4 regions of the Rhizobium sp. YTUHZ044 genome follow, and region 1 is predicted to be linked to each of the others. Evidence: predicted binding sites of a transcription regulator. Region 1 holds the regulator's gene; each other region holds the start of a gene.

What was found. Region 1 encodes LexA, which represses DNA repair genes until DNA is damaged. Its sites were predicted from a motif close to TGTTCNNNNTGTGTTCNG; they were not measured.
Region 2: NL154_RS13240 (ATP-dependent helicase) is a predicted target of LexA. The motif match lies at 1,892-1,909, and genes of this name have one in related genera.
Region 3: NL154_RS22645 (YifB family Mg chelatase-like AAA ATPase) is a predicted target of LexA. The motif match lies at 2,050-2,067, and genes of this name have one in related genera.
Region 4: NL154_RS02500 (PA0069 family radical SAM protein) is a predicted target of LexA. The motif match lies at 2,151-2,168, and genes of this name have one in related genera.

The regions. Positions count from the first base shown of each region.
Region 1 covers NZ_CP101426.1:1,785,593-1,790,355, reverse strand. Annotated here, with positions in the region: gene eno (phosphopyruvate hydratase) at 1-525, opposite strand, end outside; gene kdsA (3-deoxy-8-phosphooctulonate synthase) at 667-1,512, opposite strand; gene NL154_RS08885 (VOC family protein) at 1,509-2,405, opposite strand; gene lexA (transcriptional repressor LexA) at 2,601-3,320, shown strand; gene NL154_RS08875 (ComEC/Rec2 family competence protein) at 3,301-4,763, opposite strand, start outside.
Region 2 covers NZ_CP101426.1:2,642,845-2,647,607, forward strand. Annotated here, with positions in the region: gene NL154_RS13230 (PrkA family serine protein kinase) at 1-882, opposite strand, end outside; gene NL154_RS13235 (VOC family protein) at 1,285-1,761, opposite strand; gene NL154_RS13240 (ATP-dependent helicase) at 1,952-4,429, shown strand; gene NL154_RS13245 (hypothetical protein) at 4,457-4,763, opposite strand, start outside.
Region 3 covers NZ_CP101426.1:4,628,893-4,633,655, reverse strand. Annotated here, with positions in the region: gene cysK (cysteine synthase A) at 1-330, shown strand, start outside; gene NL154_RS22645 (YifB family Mg chelatase-like AAA ATPase) at 426-1,958, opposite strand; gene gshB (glutathione synthase) at 2,113-3,060, opposite strand; gene NL154_RS22635 (cupin domain-containing protein) at 3,148-3,651, opposite strand; gene NL154_RS22630 (YraN family protein) at 3,769-4,137, opposite strand; gene rsmI (16S rRNA (cytidine(1402)-2'-O)-methyltransferase) at 4,127-4,763, opposite strand, start outside.
Region 4 covers NZ_CP101426.1:515,058-519,820, reverse strand. Annotated here, with positions in the region: gene NL154_RS02520 (4-(cytidine 5'-diphospho)-2-C-methyl-D-erythritol kinase) at 1-201, shown strand, start outside; gene moaB (molybdenum cofactor biosynthesis protein B) at 201-752, shown strand; gene NL154_RS02510 (hypothetical protein) at 833-1,168, opposite strand; gene NL154_RS02505 (glycosyltransferase family A protein) at 1,579-2,097, opposite strand; gene NL154_RS02500 (PA0069 family radical SAM protein) at 2,238-3,395, shown strand; gene NL154_RS02495 (ribonuclease HII) at 3,562-4,251, shown strand; gene NL154_RS02490 (F0F1 ATP synthase subunit B) at 4,392-4,763, opposite strand, start outside.

The sequences.
Region 1 (4,763 bases):
GGCGATCGAATCGGCGCCGACCGGCAGGATCATGAATTCCTGGAAGTCGATCGGATTGTCGGCATGGGCGCCGCCGTTGATGATGTTCATCATCGGCACCGGCAGGAGGCTGGCGGAAGCGCCGCCGACGTAGCGGTAAAGCGGCAGGCCGGATGCCTGGGCGGCAGCCTTGGCGACGGCGAGCGAGACGCCGAGGATGGCGTTGGCGCCGAGGCGCGACTTGTTCGGCGTGCCGTCGAGCTCGATCATGATGTTGTCGATCTGAATCTGGTTTTCGGCGTCGATGCCGCCGATCGCGTCGAAGATTTCGGTGTTGGCGGCCTCGACCGCCTTTTCGACGCCCTTGCCGAGATAGCGCTTGCCGCCGTCGCGCAGCTCGACCGCCTCATGCGCGCCCGTCGAGGCGCCCGAGGGAACGGCCGCGCGGCCCATGCTGCCGTCTTCGAGATAGACGTCGACTTCGACGGTGGGGTTGCCACGGCTATCGAGGATCTCGCGGGCGATGATATCGGTGATTGCAGTCATGGGTTCTTCCTGCTCGGTGGGTGATAAGTCGTTCGAAGCCTGTCATAATCGAAGGCGTGCAAATTACAATGCCGCAATTTCCGGCCTCCGAACCAGCATTCCGTCGTGGCCTAAACCACGAACATGTCAGCTTGTTGAACGTCAGGACTTGGCGATCGCATCGAAGGCAAGCAGCTTCTCGAGCAGTCGCGGCATGTCCTTGAGATAAACCATATTCGGGCCATCGGACGGCGCGTTGTCGGGGTCCTGATGGGTTTCGAGGAAGACGCCGGCAATTCCCGTCGCCACTGCCGCGCGCGCCAGCGTTTCCACGAACTCGCGCTGGCCGCCGGAGGAATCGCCCTGCCCGCCCGGCTGAGCGACGGAATGCGTCGCGTCGAAGATGACGGGAGCGCCCATCGCCGCCATAATCGGCAGCGAGCGCATGTCGGAGACCAGCGTATTGTAGCCGAAGGAAGCGCCACGCTCGCACAAGAGCACATTCGGATTGCCGCTGGCGTTGAGCTTCTTCAGGACGTTCTTCATGTCCCAGGGGGCGAGGAACTGGCCCTTCTTGACATTGACGGCACGGCCGGTCCTTGCGGCGGCGATCAGTAGGTCGGTCTGACGGCAGAGGAAGGCCGGGATCTGCAGGACATCGACCACCTTGGCCACCTCGGCGCATTGCTCGGCCGTATGGACGTCGGTTATGACCGGAAAGCCGAATTCCTTCTTGAGGTCGGCAAAGACCTCCATGCCCTTTTCCAGGCCGATGCCGCGCTCGGCCGAGAGCGAGGTGCGGTTGGCCTTGTCGAAGGAGCTTTTGTAGACAAGACCCATGCCAAGCTTTGCGCAAAGCTCCTTCAGCGTGCCGGCGACCATGAAGGCGTGGTCCCGGCTCTCCATCTGACAGGGGCCGGCAATCAGCGACAGGCGGGCGGTATTGGAAAAGGTGACCTGACCTTCGCCTTCGCCGATCCTGACTTCGGAATTCGTGTCGGTGCTCATCGTGTTTCCTCGAAGGCGAAGAGCGCACCCTGCCCGGGCGTAGACTTCACCAGAATGCGATTGTTCTTGCGCGTGAATGTGATCCCGTTAGCACCCAAATGCGCTTCTGTCACGGCAAGATCGGCGACGGTGAAGAGGATTACCCGGCCGCGCAGACCACGATCGGCGGATGAGACGGCAAGCTCGAAATAGGCCTCCAGCCCTTCGGGCGTCATCAGGCTGATCTTCGCATTTGATGCCGCGATATTCACGCCGAAACCGGTTTTCTCCGCCGCCGCCTGCCCTATCGCAAGCCCGACGAAGGCGGCGAATGCCGCCGGGTCCGGCGCACAAAGCGCGATCTCGGCAATGCCGATCACGCCATTGGCATGCGTCTCCAGCGCGGCGCGATCTGTCGGGAAGGAATTGATGCGCTGGCAGGTAAAGAGAAAGAAATCGGGTGCGCGCAGATCAGCTGCAAAGGCCAGCTTGAAGCTGCCGACGGTCTCCGAACCATCCGGCATCCGCATCGGCCGGCTGAATTGCAACATCTCGCCGGCGCTCGCGCCGTTGCTGACGAAGCGCTTATGATCGAGGCCGGCATCCTCGCTGAGGAAGGCCAGCGCAGACAATCCCTCCTCGCCGCAGCGGAAGCGGAAGGCGCGATTGCGGGCGATGAAGACATTGCCGTGGCGGGCCGCTGCCTCGCTCTCCTCGACGCTCGCCACGCCAAGCGGCTCCAGATAGGTCTTGTCGGCGAAAAAGACGCAGGCATTCTCCGTTCCGAAGGGATGGCGCCCATCGGCGGCGACGGTGAAACCGAGCTTGCCGAGCCTCTCACGCGCCAGATCGATATTGACCACCGGCAGCACGACGTGATCCAGCGGATGCGACTTGGCGGAATGCGCGTTCATGATATCCTCCTGAAAGGGGCAAAGATGTGCGACAGCCCCTCCCCGAATGCAAGCGATGTGCGCCAATCCCGTCGAATGAAATTAAAAATCTCGACGAGTTGGCCCGAAGTTTTACGGAAATTTAGCTACTTGCGGAACACATATGGAACATATAGTGTCTGTTCTGGATTTGTTTCAATCAGGGGTCTGACGTCGATGCTCACGCGCAAACAACAGGAGCTTCTCCTTTTCATTCATGAGCGCATGAAGGAATCCGGCGTCCCTCCCTCCTTCGACGAAATGAAGGATGCCCTGGATCTCGCCTCGAAATCCGGCATTCACCGCCTGATCACGGCGCTCGAGGAGCGCGGCTTCATTCGCCGCCTACCGAATCGCGCCCGGGCGCTTGAAGTGATCAAGCTTCCGGAGGCCTATAACCCCAGCCTGCAACAGCGCCGCGGTTTTTCGCCGAGCGTCATCGAGGGCAGCCTCGGCAAACCCCAGCCGGTCGCCGCCCCCGCTGCCGCAAAGCCGGTCGCCGACAACGGCAACTCTGTCTCCGTGCCGGTCATGGGAAGAATCGCCGCCGGCGTTCCGATCTCGGCGATCCAGAACAACACGCATGACATCGTCATTCCCGCGGACATGCTTGGCTCCGGTGAGCACTACGCGCTGGAGGTCAAGGGCGATTCGATGATCGACGCCGGCATCTTCGACGGCGACACCGTGATCATCCGCAACGGCAGCACCGCAAGTCCCGGCGACATCGTCGTTGCCCTCGTCGACGACGAGGAAGCAACGCTGAAACGCTTCCGCCGGAAGGGCGCCTCGATCGCGTTGGAAGCCGCCAACCCGGCTTACGAGACCCGGATTTTCGGGCCGGACCGCGTCAAGGTGCAGGGCAAGCTCGTCGGCCTCATTCGCCGTTATCACTGACAGCAGCCGGACCGGATTCGGTAAAACTGTCTTTGCGCCAATCATAGGCGCGATGGCGCATCCATGGCCGCGATAGCGCCTCGAATGCGGTTGCGACCTGCAGGCCGGCATCGGCGAAGCGCAATTCGACGGAACCGGTCCTGCGGAGCGTCTCGCCGGTGAAGAGCGTCCCGCCTGAACGGCAGCTGTTGAAACGCAGGCGGACCGAGGTCACGACGATATCGGCCGTATCGCAGGCCGGGCCGAGATAGGCGGCATTGTCGATGACGGTGACGATATGGCCATTGCCGAGTCGTGATGTGCACCACGCCTTCTTGACGCAGGAAAACCGGTTTGCTTCACCGCCTGCTGCGGCTGCCCGCATCGCTGCGCTCGCTTCGTTCTGCTGATCGCGGGAAAGCCTGACTCGGCGGTCTTCTCCTTCCGGCGGGATAGCCGGACCATCCAGCATCTTCGGTGGAACATGTGTCGGCAGGACCAGCGCTCGCTGCCACTGGTCGAAGATGAAATCCGGCGGGTTTTCACGGTTGGACGCGATTGCCTCAGCCGCAACGACCGCAACCAGACCACCATCCTCCGAAATCACCAGATCCGGCGGGCGGGGAGCCGGCAGCAGCAGTACGGTGAGTGTCGAGACGGCGATGATGGATGTGCCGACATGGCGCAGCCGGGTGCGCAGCAGCGTCAGCAGCAGAAAGCCTGCCACCGCCACTGCGAAATACCAGGCGGGCAAGCGGCCGATGCCGATATCGCCGCCCCAGCCGGACACCGTCTTGGCAACCGCAATCACCAGATCGAGGCCGAATCCGACCACCGTCCAGAGCGGAGCATCCAGCCCGAAGGGCATGAGCAGCATCGCCAGCAGCCCGGCCGGCATGACGATGAAGGAGATGATCGGCATCGTCGCAAGGTTTGCCGGCAGGCCGTAAGCCGTCAGGCGATGAAAATGCTCGATCGAAAACAGGGCGGTGGAAAAACCGCCGATCAGCGAGGTCAGGAAGACGCCGCCGAAGAAACCGGCGACGACAACCACCGGCCTGATGATCGGCAATTTCAGGAAAGCGTTTTCACGGACACGCCTGTCCTTCCACAGCTGATAGCCCGATACCAAAGCCAATGTCGCGGCAAAGGACATCTGAAAGCTCGGTCCCAATACTTCCGAAGGTGAAATGGCGATGATGATGAGCGCAGAGAGAACGACATTGCGCAGGCTGATCGACGGCCGATCGAAGAAGACGGCAATCAGCATGATGGTCATCATGATAAAAGCGCGCTCGGCCGAAACCCCGAAACCGGAGATCAGGTAATAGGCGGTGACGGCCATGAGCGCACCGGCGGCGGCGATCTTCTTTGTCGGATAGGCTTGGGCGACGCCGGGAAAGAGGCAGAGCAGCATGCGGAAGCCGACGAAGAAGATGCCGGCCGACAGCGCCATGTTGAGGC
Region 2 (4,763 bases), 860 kb from region 1:
GCCGATATTCTCGGAGCCGATATAATTGCCCTCCTGCGTTGCCGTCAGCAGCGGGTGCAGCATCTTGATCGGCGCCTTGAACATCTCGACGAATTCGAGCACGCCCTGATTGGCACGGTTCAGTCCGCCCGAATAGCTGTAGGCATCCGGATCGTTCTGAGAATAGGTTTCCAGTTTGCGGATATCCACCTTGCCGACCAAAGAGGAGATGTCCTGGTTGTTCTCGTCTCCAGGCTCGGTCTTGGCAATCGCGATCTGGCGCAATCGCGAGGGTTGTATCCTGACGACGCGGAATCGGGAGATATCGCCGCCGAAGTCGTCGAGCCGCTTCAGGCACCACGGGCTCATCAATCCGTTCAGGCGCCGCTGCGGGATCCCGTACTGCTCCTGCAGGAGCGAGCCCATCGTCTCGGGATCGAAGAGATTGAGCGGGCTTTCGAACACAGGGCTGATCTCGTCACCGGCCTTCAGCACGTAGATCGGATACACCTCCATCAACTGCTTCAGCCGCTCCGCCAGCGACGACTTGCCGCCGCCGACCGGACCGAGCAGATAAAGAATCTGCTTGCGCTCCTCGAGCCCCTGCGCCGCATGCCGAAAAAAGGAGACGATGCGTTCGATTGTCTCTTCCATGCCGTGAAAGCCGGCAAAGGCCGGATAAACCCGGATGGTCCTGTTCATGAAGATCCTGCCGAGGCGCGCGTCCTTGGCGGTGTCCACCATCTGTGGTTCGCCTATGGCAGCGAGCAGACGCTCGGTCGCGTTGGCATAGGCGATCGGGTCGGTTTTGCAGAGATCGAGATATTCCGACACCGACATGTCGCTTTCGCGGCGCGCTTCATAACTGCGTGTGAACGCATCGAATACGGATTCACTCAGCATGGGACCTCCATTAAGGTAATGCCGCAGGCTCTAAGCCGTATAACCATCGAGATGGCCACGGCGTTCCTAAGAATCAATAGTTTCGTAGGTATATTCCACGCTGACCGGCCGTTTGTGGCAATGCACAAAATCGTGCATGCACCGGTATTTTTTTACTCCACGAAACTGTTTCTTATTGTAGTTGAGAAAAGGCTTGTCGCGATATCAGCACATTTAGCGACGTGACATGGAAGTAAAAAAGGTATGCAATAGCGCCCGTGATTCGAGCCGTAAATAATCGGCGATTGCCCGCCGGTGAGACCAGTCGGCTCCGACAGCGGGCAGCGAGTTCGCCGCCCGCAGAATGAAACCGGGCGAACGTCACATCCGACCGGCATATCCTACTCATGCGCCTCCTGGCTCTCAGCCGTTGAACGCCTTTTCCAGCGCAGCCACATCGATCTTGACCATGCCGAGCATGACTTCGGTGACGCGCCTTGCCCGCTCGCGATCTTCGTCGGCGATCATCTCGGAGAGCGCGCGCGGGACGATCTGCCAGGAAAGGCCCCAGCGGTCCTTCAGCCAGCCGCAGGCCTCCGGCGTGCCGCCATTGGCGAGGAAGGCATCCCATATCCGATCGATCTCCGCCTGGCTTTCCAGAAGGATCGCTACCGAAAAGGAATGGTTGAAGCTGTCGAGCGGACCGGCCTTCATCGCCAGGAAGGCTTGGTCGCCAAGCGTGAACTCGATCAGCTCGACGCTGCCGGGAGGGCCGCTCGGGATTTCCGCCGGAAGTATGGTGGTTCGGCCGATCCTGGAATCCGGAATGATCGACACGTAGAATTCTACGGCTTCGCGTGCCTGCTCCGCGAACCAGAGATTTGAAATGACCTTGGGCATGGACAGCCTCCTTGTTGGCGAGTATCCCGGACTTCTGTCCGATGCTTCGAGGACGTCTGGTCGGCACCGGTTCCGACAGGCCGCGATCGGATTTTTTTGGCCGCCCACACCCCCGCAATAGCGGTGGCTCGGGAATGAAAGCAGAACATCTTTTCTGGTCTTTCCTTCCCGAATCACTACATTACGCGCCATGAGCAATAGTTTCGACGATATTCCCTTCTTCGACGAGGAGCCGGGCGAAGTGGCGCGTAAGCCGCAGCCGTCTGTCGCAACCGCCGGAAGGCCGGCCGCCGGCGGCGGCATCGCCGCCCGCGCCATGGCGGCCCGTGACGGCGGCAAACGGCCGGACTATCTCGCCGGATTGAACCCGGAACAGACCGAAGCCGTCGAAACGCTGGAAGGCCCCGTCCTCGTGCTCGCCGGCGCCGGCACCGGAAAGACGCGCGTGCTGACGACCCGCATCGCCCACATCCTCAATACCGGCCGCGCCTTCCCGTCACAGATCCTCGCCGTCACCTTTACCAACAAGGCCGCGCGCGAGATGAAGGAGCGCATCGCCCTGCTCGTCGGCGGCGCCGTCGAAGGCATGCCGTGGCTCGGTACCTTCCACTCGATCGGCGTCAAGCTCCTGCGCCGCCATGGCGAGCTCGTCGGCCTGAGCTCCGGTTTCACCATTCTCGACACCGACGACGTCGTGCGCCTGATCAAGCAGCTGATCCAGGCCGAAGGCCTCGACGACAAGCGCTGGCCGGCAAAGCAGTTCGCCGGCATGATCGACACCTGGAAGAACAAGGGCCTCGGACCGGCCGATATTCCCGAAGGCGACGCCCGCGCCTTTGCCAATGGCCGCGGCCGCGATCTCTACTTCGCCTATCAGGCGCGCCTGTCGACGCTCAACGCCTGCGATTTCGGCGACCTGCTGATGCATCCGATCGCGATCTTCCGCAAGAATCCGGATCTTCTGAAGGAATATCACGGCCGCTTCCGCTATATCCTTGTCGATGAGTACCAGGACACCAACACTGCTCAGTACATGTGGCTGAGGCTTCTTGCCCAGCGCGCCAAGGGTGAGCCGCAGAATGTCTGCTGCGTCGGTGACGACGACCAGTCGATCTATGGCTGGCGCGGCGCGGAGGTCGACAATATCCTGCGCTTCGAGAAGGATTTCCCCGGCGCCAAGGTGATCAAGCTCGAGCGCAATTACCGATCGACCGAACATATCCTTGGCGCCGCCGCCCATCTGATCGCCCATAATGAAGGCCGCTTGGGCAAGACGTTGTTCACCGATCGCGCCGACCCGGATGACGTCAAGGTCCAGGTTCACGCCTCCTGGGACTCGGAGGAGGAAGCCCGCGCCATTGGCGAGGAGATCGAGCAACTCCAGCGCAACAAGCATCTGCTGAACGACATGGCGATCCTCGTGCGCGCCTCCTTCCAGATGCGCGAATTCGAAGATCGCTTCGTCACCCTTGGCCTCAACTACCGCGTCATTGGTGGCCCGCGCTTCTATGAGCGCCTCGAAATCCGCGATGCCCTGGCCTATTTCCGCCTGGTGGCGCAGCCGGCCGACGACCTCGCCTTCGAACGTATCATCAACACGCCGAAGCGCGGCCTCGGCGATACGACGGTGCGCGCGCTGCACGATTATGCACGCGCCCGCGACATCCCGATGCTGGCGGCCGCCGCCGACATCATCGAGACGGACGAGCTGAAGCCGAAGGCGCGAAAAGCCCTCTTCGACGTGATTCAATCTTTCCGCCGATGGCAGGAACTGCTTGAAAACACGCCACATACCGAACTTGCCGAGCAGATCCTCGAAGAGTCCGGCTATACCGACATGTGGAAGAACGACAAGAGCGCGGAAGCCCCGGGCCGCCTGGAAAACCTGAAGGAACTGATCCGCTCGATGGAAAGCTTCGAGTCAATGCGCGGCTTTCTCGAACACGTCTCCCTTGTGATGGATGCCGAGACCAACGAGAACCTCGACGCCGTCTCGATCATGACGCTGCATTCGGCCAAGGGCCTGGAATTCGACACCGTTTTCCTGCCCGGCTGGGAGGAAGGCCTTTTTCCGCACCAGCGCTCGCTCGATGAAAGCGGCCGTGCCGGCCTGGAGGAGGAACGCCGCCTCGCCTATGTCGGCATCACCCGCGCCAAACGTCGCTGCCACATCTGGTTCGTCTCCAACCGCCGCATCCACGGTCTCTGGCAATCGACCCTGCCCTCGCGTTTCCTGGACGAATTGCCGGAGACCCATGTCGAGGTCGCCGAGATGGAACAGAGCTACGGCGGTTACGGCCGCGGCGGTTACGGCCAGTCCCGCTTCGACAAAGCCGAACCCTTCGCCAACTCCTATTCGACCCCCGGCTGGAAGCGCGCCCAGGCCAACAGGACCGACGCCACCCGCGACAATTGGGGCACCCGCTCCGGCCACGCCGTCGAACGCATCGGTTATGGCGAAAGCGGCCCGAAGGGACGCACGATCGACGGGGAACTGGTGGCGAAGTCCACGTCCTCTGAATCATCGCGCTTCACCCTCGGCGACCGCGTCTTCCACCTGAAATTCGGCAATGGCAACATCACTGGCATCGAAGGCAACAAGCTGACGATCGATTTCGATCGCGCCGGACAGAAGCGGGTGCTGGACGGGTTCGTCGAGCGCGTGTGATTTTGCGGTTATACCGCGTGGAAACCGTTATCCGAACATCCGCATACTGCTGAGCCCGAGAATATCGTTCAGCAGGGCGATGCCCATTCCGACGGCGACGATCGACAGCCCGATCAGGAACAGTCGCCGAGCCCGGTCATATTTTGCGGCGAGCAGGGAGTCGCGCGCGAGCAGATCCGCAAACACCTTCACCTGAATGGCGATACCGACGGTCAGAAATGACATCGGCAGCAGATCGACGCGGCTCCAGTCATTGGGATTGGACACCCAAAGACTGATGAAATTGAGGGAGAAACCAAGAATGATCCCGGTCGCCGTCAGCGACCCGTTGCGG
Region 3 (4,763 bases), 1.8 Mb from region 1:
GTCGAGCCTGCCGATTCGCCGGTGCTCTCAGGCGGTAATCCCGGCCCGCACAAGATCCAGGGAATCGGCGCCGGCTTCGCGCCGAAGATCCTCGATACCGGCATCTATGACGAGGTCGTGACCGTCACTAATGACGAGGCCTTCGAACAGGCCCGCCTCATCGCAAGGCTCGAAGGCGTGCCGGTCGGCATCTCCTCCGGCGCGGCGCTGACGGCGGCGATCAAGGTCGGCAGCCGGCCGGAGAATGCCGGCAAGAATATCGTCATCATCATACCGTCTTTTGCGGAACGGTATTTGTCGACGGCGCTGTTTGAGGGGTTGGGGAGCTGAATAGCGAATAGCGAATAGCGAATAGGATGTAACCTGCTTTGCGGCGGGCAAGCCGATTAACTAGTCGCTATTCGCAACTCCCTATTCGCTTGCGCTCAGGCGGCCGCCGTCAACCTCTCGCCGGCGATCCGGTAGGAGATCGCCTCAGCCAGATGCAAACGGCCAACGGTCGGTTTGTCGTCGAGATCGGCCAGCGTGCGGGCGACCTTGAGGACGCGGTGGTAGCCGCGGGCGGAGAATTTCATCTTGTCGGCGGCGTCGCGCAAGAGCTGCAGGCCGCTCGCATCGGGTTCGGCGAGTTTTTCGATCATTGATGTGGAGCAGCGGGCATTGGTGCCGATATCCCTGGCGCCGGCGCGCGCGAAGCGCTCCTGCTGGATCTCGCGGGCGCGGGCGACGCGGCGGGCGACGTCGGCGCTGGACTCGGCCGCCATCGGGCGGATGAGATCGGCGGCGGAGACGGCCGGCACATCGATGCGGATATCGATGCGGTCCATCAGCGGCCCGGAGATGCGGGCCTGGTAATCGCTCATGCAGCGCGGGCCACGGGCGCAGGTGTGGCCGGGCTCACCGGCCATGCCGCAGCGGCAGGGGTTCATCGCCGCGATCAGCTGGAATTTCGCCGGATAGGAGACGCGGTGATTGGCGCGGGCAATGACGCATTCGCCGCCTTCGAGCGGCTGGCGCAGCGCATCGAGCGCCTGCGGCGTGAACTCGGGAAACTCGTCGAGGAAGAGCACGCCGTGATGGGCGAGCGAGGCCTCGCCCGGCCGGGCGCGCAGACCGCCGCCGACAAGGGCGGCCATGGTGGCGGAATGATGCGGGGTGCGGAAGGGCCGGCGATCGGACAGCTTGCCGCCGGTGAGCTGGCCGGCGATCGAATGGACCATCGACACTTCAAGCAGTTCGGCGGGCGAAAGCGGCGGCAGGATCGACGGCAGCCGCGACGCCAGCATCGATTTGCCGGAACCGGGAGGCCCGACCATCAGGAGATTGTGGCCGCCGGCGGCCGCCACCTCGAGCGCACGTTTTGCGCTTTCCTGGCCCTTGATCTCGGCAAGATCCGGCAGGTTGGCGGCATTGGCGCGGATCGACGGCTCCGGCCGGGAGAGCACCTGCGTGCCGCGAAAATGATTGGCAAGGGCAATCAGGCTGCGCGGTGCGAGAATATCGACCTCGGCGCCGGCCCAGGCAGCCTCGGCGCCGCTTTCGGCCGGGCAGATCAGCCCCTTGCCGAGAGCATTGGCGCCGATCGCGGCCGGCAGCGCGCCAGCGATGGCGGCGATGGTGCCATCGAGATTGAGCTCGCCGACGACGACAAAATCCGACAGCGCATCGGCGGGAATGGCGCCGAGAGCGGCCATCAGCGCCAGCGCGATTGGCAGATCAAAATGCGAGCCTTCCTTCGGCAGATCGGCGGGCGCCAAGTTGACGGTCACCCGTTTGCCCGGCAGCGCCAGGCCGGAGGCGTGAAGGGCGGCCTGAACGCGCTCGCGGCTTTCAGCGACCGCCTTGTCAGGCAGGCCGACGATCTGCATGCCGACCTTGCCAGGCGCGATCATGACCTGGACCTCGACCGGCACGCCTTCGATGCCCTGGAATGCTACCGTACTGACACGCGCGACCATATGCCCACCCTTGTCCCGCAAACTCTTAGAGACCGCCCCGTGGCCGTTGAAAGCCAGCGGTTGCAATCTGGCACGGAAGCAGGACTAAAACAAGAACAATAAAAGAACGCAGGCGGATAAGCAGCAGTAATCGCGGTTGTACCCGATCGCAGCCTCAGCCGCGCTTGCGCTCGATCGCGTCCCAGAGCAGGGCCGCGATATCGGCGCCGCCGAACTTCCTGACCTCGCGGATGCCGGTCGGCGAGGTGACGTTGATCTCGGTCATGTAATCGCCGATCACGTCGATGCCGACGAGCAGGAAGCCGCGTTCCCTCAGCGCGGGGCCGATGCGGGCGCAGATTTCCTTTTCGCGCGGCGTCAGTTCGGTCGCCTCGGCGCGGCCGCCGACATGCATGTTGGAGCGGCTGTCATGCTCGGCCGGCACGCGGTTGATGGCACCGGCAAACTCGCCGTCGACAAGGATGATACGCTTGTCGCCCTTGCGCACGTCGGGCAGATATTGCTGGGCGATGAAGGGCTCGCGGAAGAGTTGGCCGAACATTTCCAGCAGTGAGGAGAGGTTGCGGTCGTCGCGGGTCGAATGGAAGACGCCGGCGCCGCCATTGCCGTAGAGCGGCTTCAAGATGATGTCGCCCATCTCGTCGCGGAAGCGGCGGATTTCGGCGGGATCCTTGGTGATCAGCGTCTTCGGCATCAGATCGGCGAATTCGGTGACGAAGATCTTCTCCGGTGAATTGCGCACCCAAGCCGGATCGTTGACGACGAGCGTCTTCGGATGGATGCGCTCGAGGAGATGCGTCGAGGTGATATAGGCCATGTCGAAGGGCGGATCCTGGCGCAGCAGCACCACGTCCATGGTCGAGAGATCGACGCGCTCGGGCGCGCCGAGTTCGAAGTGATCGCCCTTGACGTCACGCAGCAGCATCGGCTCGACGCTGGCAAAGAGCTTGCCGTCGCGGAAGCTCAGGCGCTCGGGGGTATAATGGAAGAGCCTGTAGCCGCGCGCCTGCGCCTCCAGGCTCATGGCGAAGGTGGAGTCCCCTGCGATATTGATGCCGGCGACATGATCCATCTGGACCGCTACATTGGTGATCTTGGCCATTTCCGTCCCTCGCTGAATGCCGGACAGATGTAGGTCGGCCCGGCATCAAACGCAACGGTCATCGAAGGCTTGCGGCAGTCGCCATTTTCAGGCGGCGATGCCCTGGCTGCCGCCGTTGCGCAGCATGTTGCGCAGACGGTAGGCGATTGCCAAAGGCTTCGGGAAAGGCTTGCGCAGGAAGGCGACCTTGCGGACGTAACTGTCGACCCGCCAGCTCGCCCAGGTTCCACCTGCGAAAAAGGCGACGTCGCCGGCGCACAGGGTCCGTTCCGTGCCGTCCTCGGCGGTGATATGGACCTCGCCTTCGAGGATCATCACGGTCTCGTCCCAGCCGAAATACCAGCGGAATTCGCCCGCCGTGCAGTCCCAGATCGCCGTCAGCGACGCCTCGTCATGGCCGCGCGAATGTTCGGCGGTGCGGGCTTCCGGATTGCCGCTGATGATCCAGTCGGGATTGATCGGCGTCGATTTCAGCGGCAGGTGGTCGCTCGCATGCGCGACGAAGGACTTCCCGGCCGGCTTCAGCGCGATATAAGGCACCGAGCGCGCAGCCATGCCGACCGCACTTGCAAGCATCATCTTCCAGGCCACGCAACAACCCCCAATTCTTAATCCCTACCGCGATGGTGGGTAGCAGAGAGAGGTAAGGAGCTCGTTCAACCCGGGACTAAAATTTTAACAATCCGGAAACTCGGCCGGGCAAAGCGCTCAGAAGGCGTCGGGAAAGTGCCGCGGCAACCGGCCGGGCATGACCGCGACGATATCGTAGCGCTGGGAAAGGCGGGCGTGATCGGCCTGGCGGGCGAGCCAGAGATCGCTTGCCGCCCGGATCCGCTTCTGCGCGGCGAGAGAGACGGCGTCGATGGCCGCAGCCTCGCCATACCGGGCCTTGACCTCGACGAAGACGGCGAGATCGCCCTTGCGGGCGACGATATCGATCTCGCCGAGCCGGGTGCGGTGGCGCAGCGCCAGGATGCGGTATCCCTTCAGCATCAGGAAGACGGCGGCGACATATTCCGACATGCGGCCACGGCGCAGCGCTTTCCTTTTGATGGCAGTGGGGTCTTTATCGCCCATTGCCGCCCTTCAGCTCCAGCAGGCGCTGATAGAGCGCCTTGCGCGGCAGGCCGGTGAGACGGGCGGCCTCGGTCGCAGCCTTTGCCGTCGGCATCGACGTCGACAGGTCGGCAAGCACGGCCTCGACATCGGCCTCGGACGTTTCCGCCGGCTGCGGCGGACCGACGACGAGGACGATCTCGCCCCTGACGTTTTCCACCTGCTGGTAATGGGCGGCGAGTTCGGCCAGCGTGCCGCGGCGGAATTCTTCATAGGTCTTGGTCAATTCACGGCAGACGCAAGCCGGCCGCTCCGGGCCGAGCACATCGGCGGCAGCCAACAGCGTCGCGCCGATGCGATGGGGCGATTCAAAAAAGATCAGCGTCGCTGGAGTTGCGGCCAATTCACCGAGACGATCGCGGCGGGCCTTGTCCTTGGGCGGCAGAAAACCGGCGAAGAGGAAGGCGTCGTTCGGCAGGCCGGAACCAACAAGGGCGGCGAGCGGCGCCGAGGCGCCTGGAATGGGAATGACGCGGTAACCGGCGGCAATCGCCTGCCGGGCCAGCCGGTAGCCGGGATCGGAGACGAGCGGCGTGCCGGCATCGGACACCAGCGCTACCGAGCGGCCGGCTTCCAGCGCCTGGATG
Region 4 (4,763 bases), 1.3 Mb from region 1:
GAGGCCGTGCCCGAAATCGCGGCGATCTTGGCGATGCTGCGGACCGAGGGCGCTCTTCTTGCCCGTATGTCCGGCTCCGGCGCTACCTGCTTCGGGATCTTTGCCGACATGGCCGCCGCGCGAGATGCGGCGGCGGCTCTTCACGAGGCGCGGCCCGACTGGTATTTCCAGGCGACGGAAACGGTTTCGGGAGGCATGTGATGGCAGGTTTGGACGAAAAACGGCCCTTCATCGCCGTCGGCATTGCGGTTCTCACCGTCTCGGATACGCGCACGCCGGAGACGGACAAGTCCGGCGATACGCTGGCGGCGCGGATTGCCGAGGCGGGCCACAGGCTGGTCGAGCGGGCGATCGTGCCCGACGACCGGGAGAAAATCGCCACCCAGGTCAAAGCCTGGACCGAGCGGGAGGAGATCGATGTCGTCATCACCTCGGGCGGCACCGGTTTTACCGGCCGAGACGTGACGCCCGAGGCGGTGGAGCCGCTGTTCGAAAAGCGCATGGACGGCTTTTCCGCCGTCTTCCACCGTATTTCCTACGATAAGATCGGCACGGCGACGATCCAGTCGCGCGCCACCGCGGGTGTTGCCAACTCCACCTTCATCTTCGCCCTGCCCGGCTCGCCCGGCGCCTGCCGGGACGCCTGGGACGGCATACTGAAAGCACAGCTCGACTATCGCAGCATGCCGTGCAATTTCGTCGAGATCATGCCGCGCCTGGACGAGCATCTGAAACGCGGCGCGCAGAAATAGACTGGAGCTGCCGTTCCAGCGCCGCGGTCGCGCTGTCGAAAATCCGATTCAGACTTTCGGCGCCGACGCGCTGGCATTTGTCATGTGGCAATGCCCGGCAGAGCCGGCATCGAATCCCAGCCATCACCCGACAGCAAAATGCAGCTTATGCCGTGGATATCCGTGACCACGAGCGTCCAGGTGCCGCTTTTGGCGGCATAGACCTCAAGAACGGCGTTCTGATTGACCAGCCCGACGGCGGTGAGCTTCTCACCGAAATTCTGGTCGAGGAAACTGACGACGTCGGATCGACCTGCGCAACTGAGCATCGTCTGCGATGCTGCCGAATGCGGATGCGCGATCACCAATGTCGGCAATATGACGGCCAGCAGGCCGCAGATCATACTGCGTACGCCGTGGATACTACCGCCTGGCATGACGCACCTCCTTTCGCCGGGAACCCGGCAGAAGAGGAGATTTTTCGCCGACCTGTTCTGCCGTTCACCGGCATTCCACGGCACCCGTTGCGAAGCGCGGCGCTTCGGCGGCGCCATGGACGAATTATAGCGCGAAATCCGATTGGGCGCCATCTTTGCGCGATGATGGGAAGCAATCACCAAAGCGCGCTTGCGGCGAGACCAGCCCCTCATCCGGCTGCCGCCACCGACCGGGGTCGAGCCACTGGTCTCGACGTCCTTCGGACCCCGTAAACGGAGCGAAGGAACCATGCCGCAACCTCGCCATCACCACCAACCTCTCGCCGGGCACGTCCCCTCTCCCCGTTTTCAAGGGGCAGGTTAGGGTGAGGGGCACTTTTTCGGACAGCATCGATGCAGGGATGGGCATTCTACCGCGCGGCACGCGCCACCCAGGAAGGAATCAATTCACTTGCGAGCTTGCGCGGCTTCTGGCCCTTGGCGAAGTCGGCAACAGGCATCCCGCTTCTGGCGGCGGCGAGCGCCTGGTTCTTCGGCATCAACAGCCCAAGCTCCAGCGGCGGCCGGGCGCGGGCGACGCGCTGGAAGAAGGGGCGTCGATAGCCGCGCGACGCAGTAAAGCGCGCCGGCGTCTTGTTCAGCGCCACATACTCGGCGATCTCATCGATCCAGCCGGCCTGCGGCCTGGCGCCCGGCTCGACGAAGAGCAGCCATTCGCCTCGGGCCGAGCGAACGATATCCTTGATATCCCATTGTGAATGGAAACGGCAGCCGGCGGCGTCGGCGACCCGCGAGGTGCCGTCGCGCGAGCCGTGATCGAGCACGATCACATCGCTGACGAGCCCTTCCACCGCGCCTGCCACCAATACCGATAAGGTCTGCGCCAGTTCGGATTCCTGATCCTGGCATTCGAGAACAACCGTCAACATCGATTATTCATAATGCGCCGCACAATTTTTTGCCAGCATCCTTTTCCTGATTTTGTTCTTGCATTGTTCTCGTTTTGCCGATAGGAATTTAATCATCACAAACGGGCGGAGGCAACGGCTTTTCGCTGCGGGAGAATCCGATGAGAGAGCAGTCCCTGGCAGGGCAGGCCGCATTCGCGCCTGCCAATACGGCAGATATTGCCGATGCGATGATCGTGTCGTCCGGTCTCAGGGTCGAGGGCGACCGGCGGCGCGGGCGCGGAGCGGGACTGAACCCGACAGGGCGGTTCGAAGCGCTGCAGCGGGAGACGTTCGACGACGGCTGGCAGACGCTGGAAGAGCTGCCGCCGTTCAGGACCGAGGTGCAGATCGAAAAGCCGCGCACCGCGATTACCCGCAACGAATCTCCGGATCTTTCGTTCGACCGCTCGATCAATCCCTATCGCGGCTGCGAGCATGGCTGCATCTATTGTTTCGCCCGGCCGACGCACGCCTATATGGGGCTTTCGGCGGGGCTCGATTTTGAGACGAAGCTCTTCGCCAAGCCCGATGCGGCCAAGCTGCTAGAGCGGGAACTCGCCAAGCCGGGCTACAAGGTGCGGGTGATCGCGATCGGCACCAATACCGACCCCTATCAGCCGATCGAGAAGGAATGGCGCATCATGCGCGGCATCCTCGAGGTGCTGAACAAGGCGAACCATCCGGTGTCGATCGTCACCAAGTCGGCGATGATCCTGCGCGATCTCGACATTCTTCAGGAGATGGCCGGCAAGAACCTGGTGCGCGTCGGCATCTCGGTCACCACGCTCGACCGCAAGCTTGCCCGGGCGATGGAGCCGCGCGCCGCCACGCCGCCGCGACGGCTGGAGACCATTCATGCACTCTCGGAGGCAGGCATCCAGACTGCCGTCATGGCCGCCCCGCTGATCCCGGCGCTGAACGATCACGAGCTCGAGCGCATTCTCGAATCGGCGAAGGCTGCCGGCGCCGCCGAGGCGAGTTATGTGATCCTCAGACTGCCGCTCGAAGTCAGCCCGCTCTTTCGCGACTGGCTGTTGCAGCACTATCCCGATCGTTACCGGCACGTGATGTCGCTGGTGCGCTCGATGCGCGGCGGCAAGGATTACGACGCCGAATTCGGCAAGCGCATGAAGGGTGCCGGCCCCTATGCCTGGCAGATCGCCCGGCGTTTCGAAATGGCGGCGAAACGCTTCGAGCTGACGCGGCGCAGCGTGCCGCTGCGCGACGATCTGTTCGTGCCACCGGATGGCAGCGGCGTGCAGTTGTCGCTGCTCTGATTTTTTAAGCTTGCGCATCGGCTGCTCAGAAAAACCGCCCTGTTTCGAGCCCCGAGCGCAATTCCTGCGGATGGCCTTGACCGCCACCATCCGCCGGACCGTCCCCGGCCGCCGCCCTGATCCGGGGACTTGCGGGAAATCGGGTTGGCGTGCGAGGTTCAGCCGCATGAAACGTCGCACGCCACCCGATTCTCCCCTGCTTTTCGACACGGTCCCTCTCGTGCCGGATTTCAAGCTCGAGCTCAAAGCCCGCAAGGCCGGTCACTGGCCGGTCGCCGGCGCCGACGAGGCAGGCCGCGGGCCGCTGGCGGGGCCTGTGGTGGCCGCTGCGGTCATTCTCGATCCGAAGCGCATCCCTGAGGGCCTCAACGATTCCAAGCAGCTCTCGGCGCAGCGGCGCGAGGAACTCTTCGTGCAGATCCTGGCGACCGCGACGGTTTCCATCGCCTCCTCCAGCTCGACCCGCATCGACGAGACGGACATTCGCAAGGCGAGCCTGGACGCGATGCGTCGCGCCATCTGCAGCCTCGCCATTCCCGCAAGCTACGTGCTGACAGATGGGCTTGACGTGCCGCCTGGCCTCGATTGCCCCGGACAGGCGGTGGTCAAGGGCGATGCCCGCTCGGTCTCGATCGCCGCCGCCTCGATCGTCGCCAAGGTGACGCGCGACCGGATGATGGCGAGGGCGCATAACGTGTTTCCCGATTACGGTTTTGCCGCGCATGCCGGCTACGGCACGGCGCAGCACCGCGCCGGCATCGAGAAGCACGGCCCCTGCTCACTGCACCGGATGAGTTTTCGGCCGCTGCGCAACGGCGAGGACGGTCCTGAGATGGACGAGTTGATTTCCGAATAGGCTGCAAAAGAAAGGGCCGGCAATTGCCGATCAGGGACGCCGCACTGCAGCTCCGCACGCGGCCAAGCAAAAAACAAGCGCTATCAACAAGAAAAAGGCCAGGACATGCCCGGCCTTTTTCTCATTCTATTCAGAACCGCTCAGTTGAGCCGCGTCTTGACCTGTCCGACGGCGTTGCCGAAGAGCTCGGACTGGACCTTGCCGTCGGCCTTCTTGGCGAGCACCGTCTCGGCGGCCGCGATCGCCAGGTCGACGGCGGCGGAACGCACCGCCTTCATCGCGTCGGCCTCGGCCTGCTTGATCTTCTGCTCGGAGAGCGCCGTGCGGTTGGCAACGAATTCTTCCGTCTTCTTCTTCGCCTCGGCGGTCAGCATCTCGGCTTCGCGCTCCGCTGCGGCAACGATATGGGCGGCTTCCGCTTCCGCTTCCTTGCGCTTGCGCTGGTATTCGGCGAGCAGATGCTGAGCTTCCTCGCGCAGGCGCTTGGCTTCAGCCAGTTCATTGCGGATCTG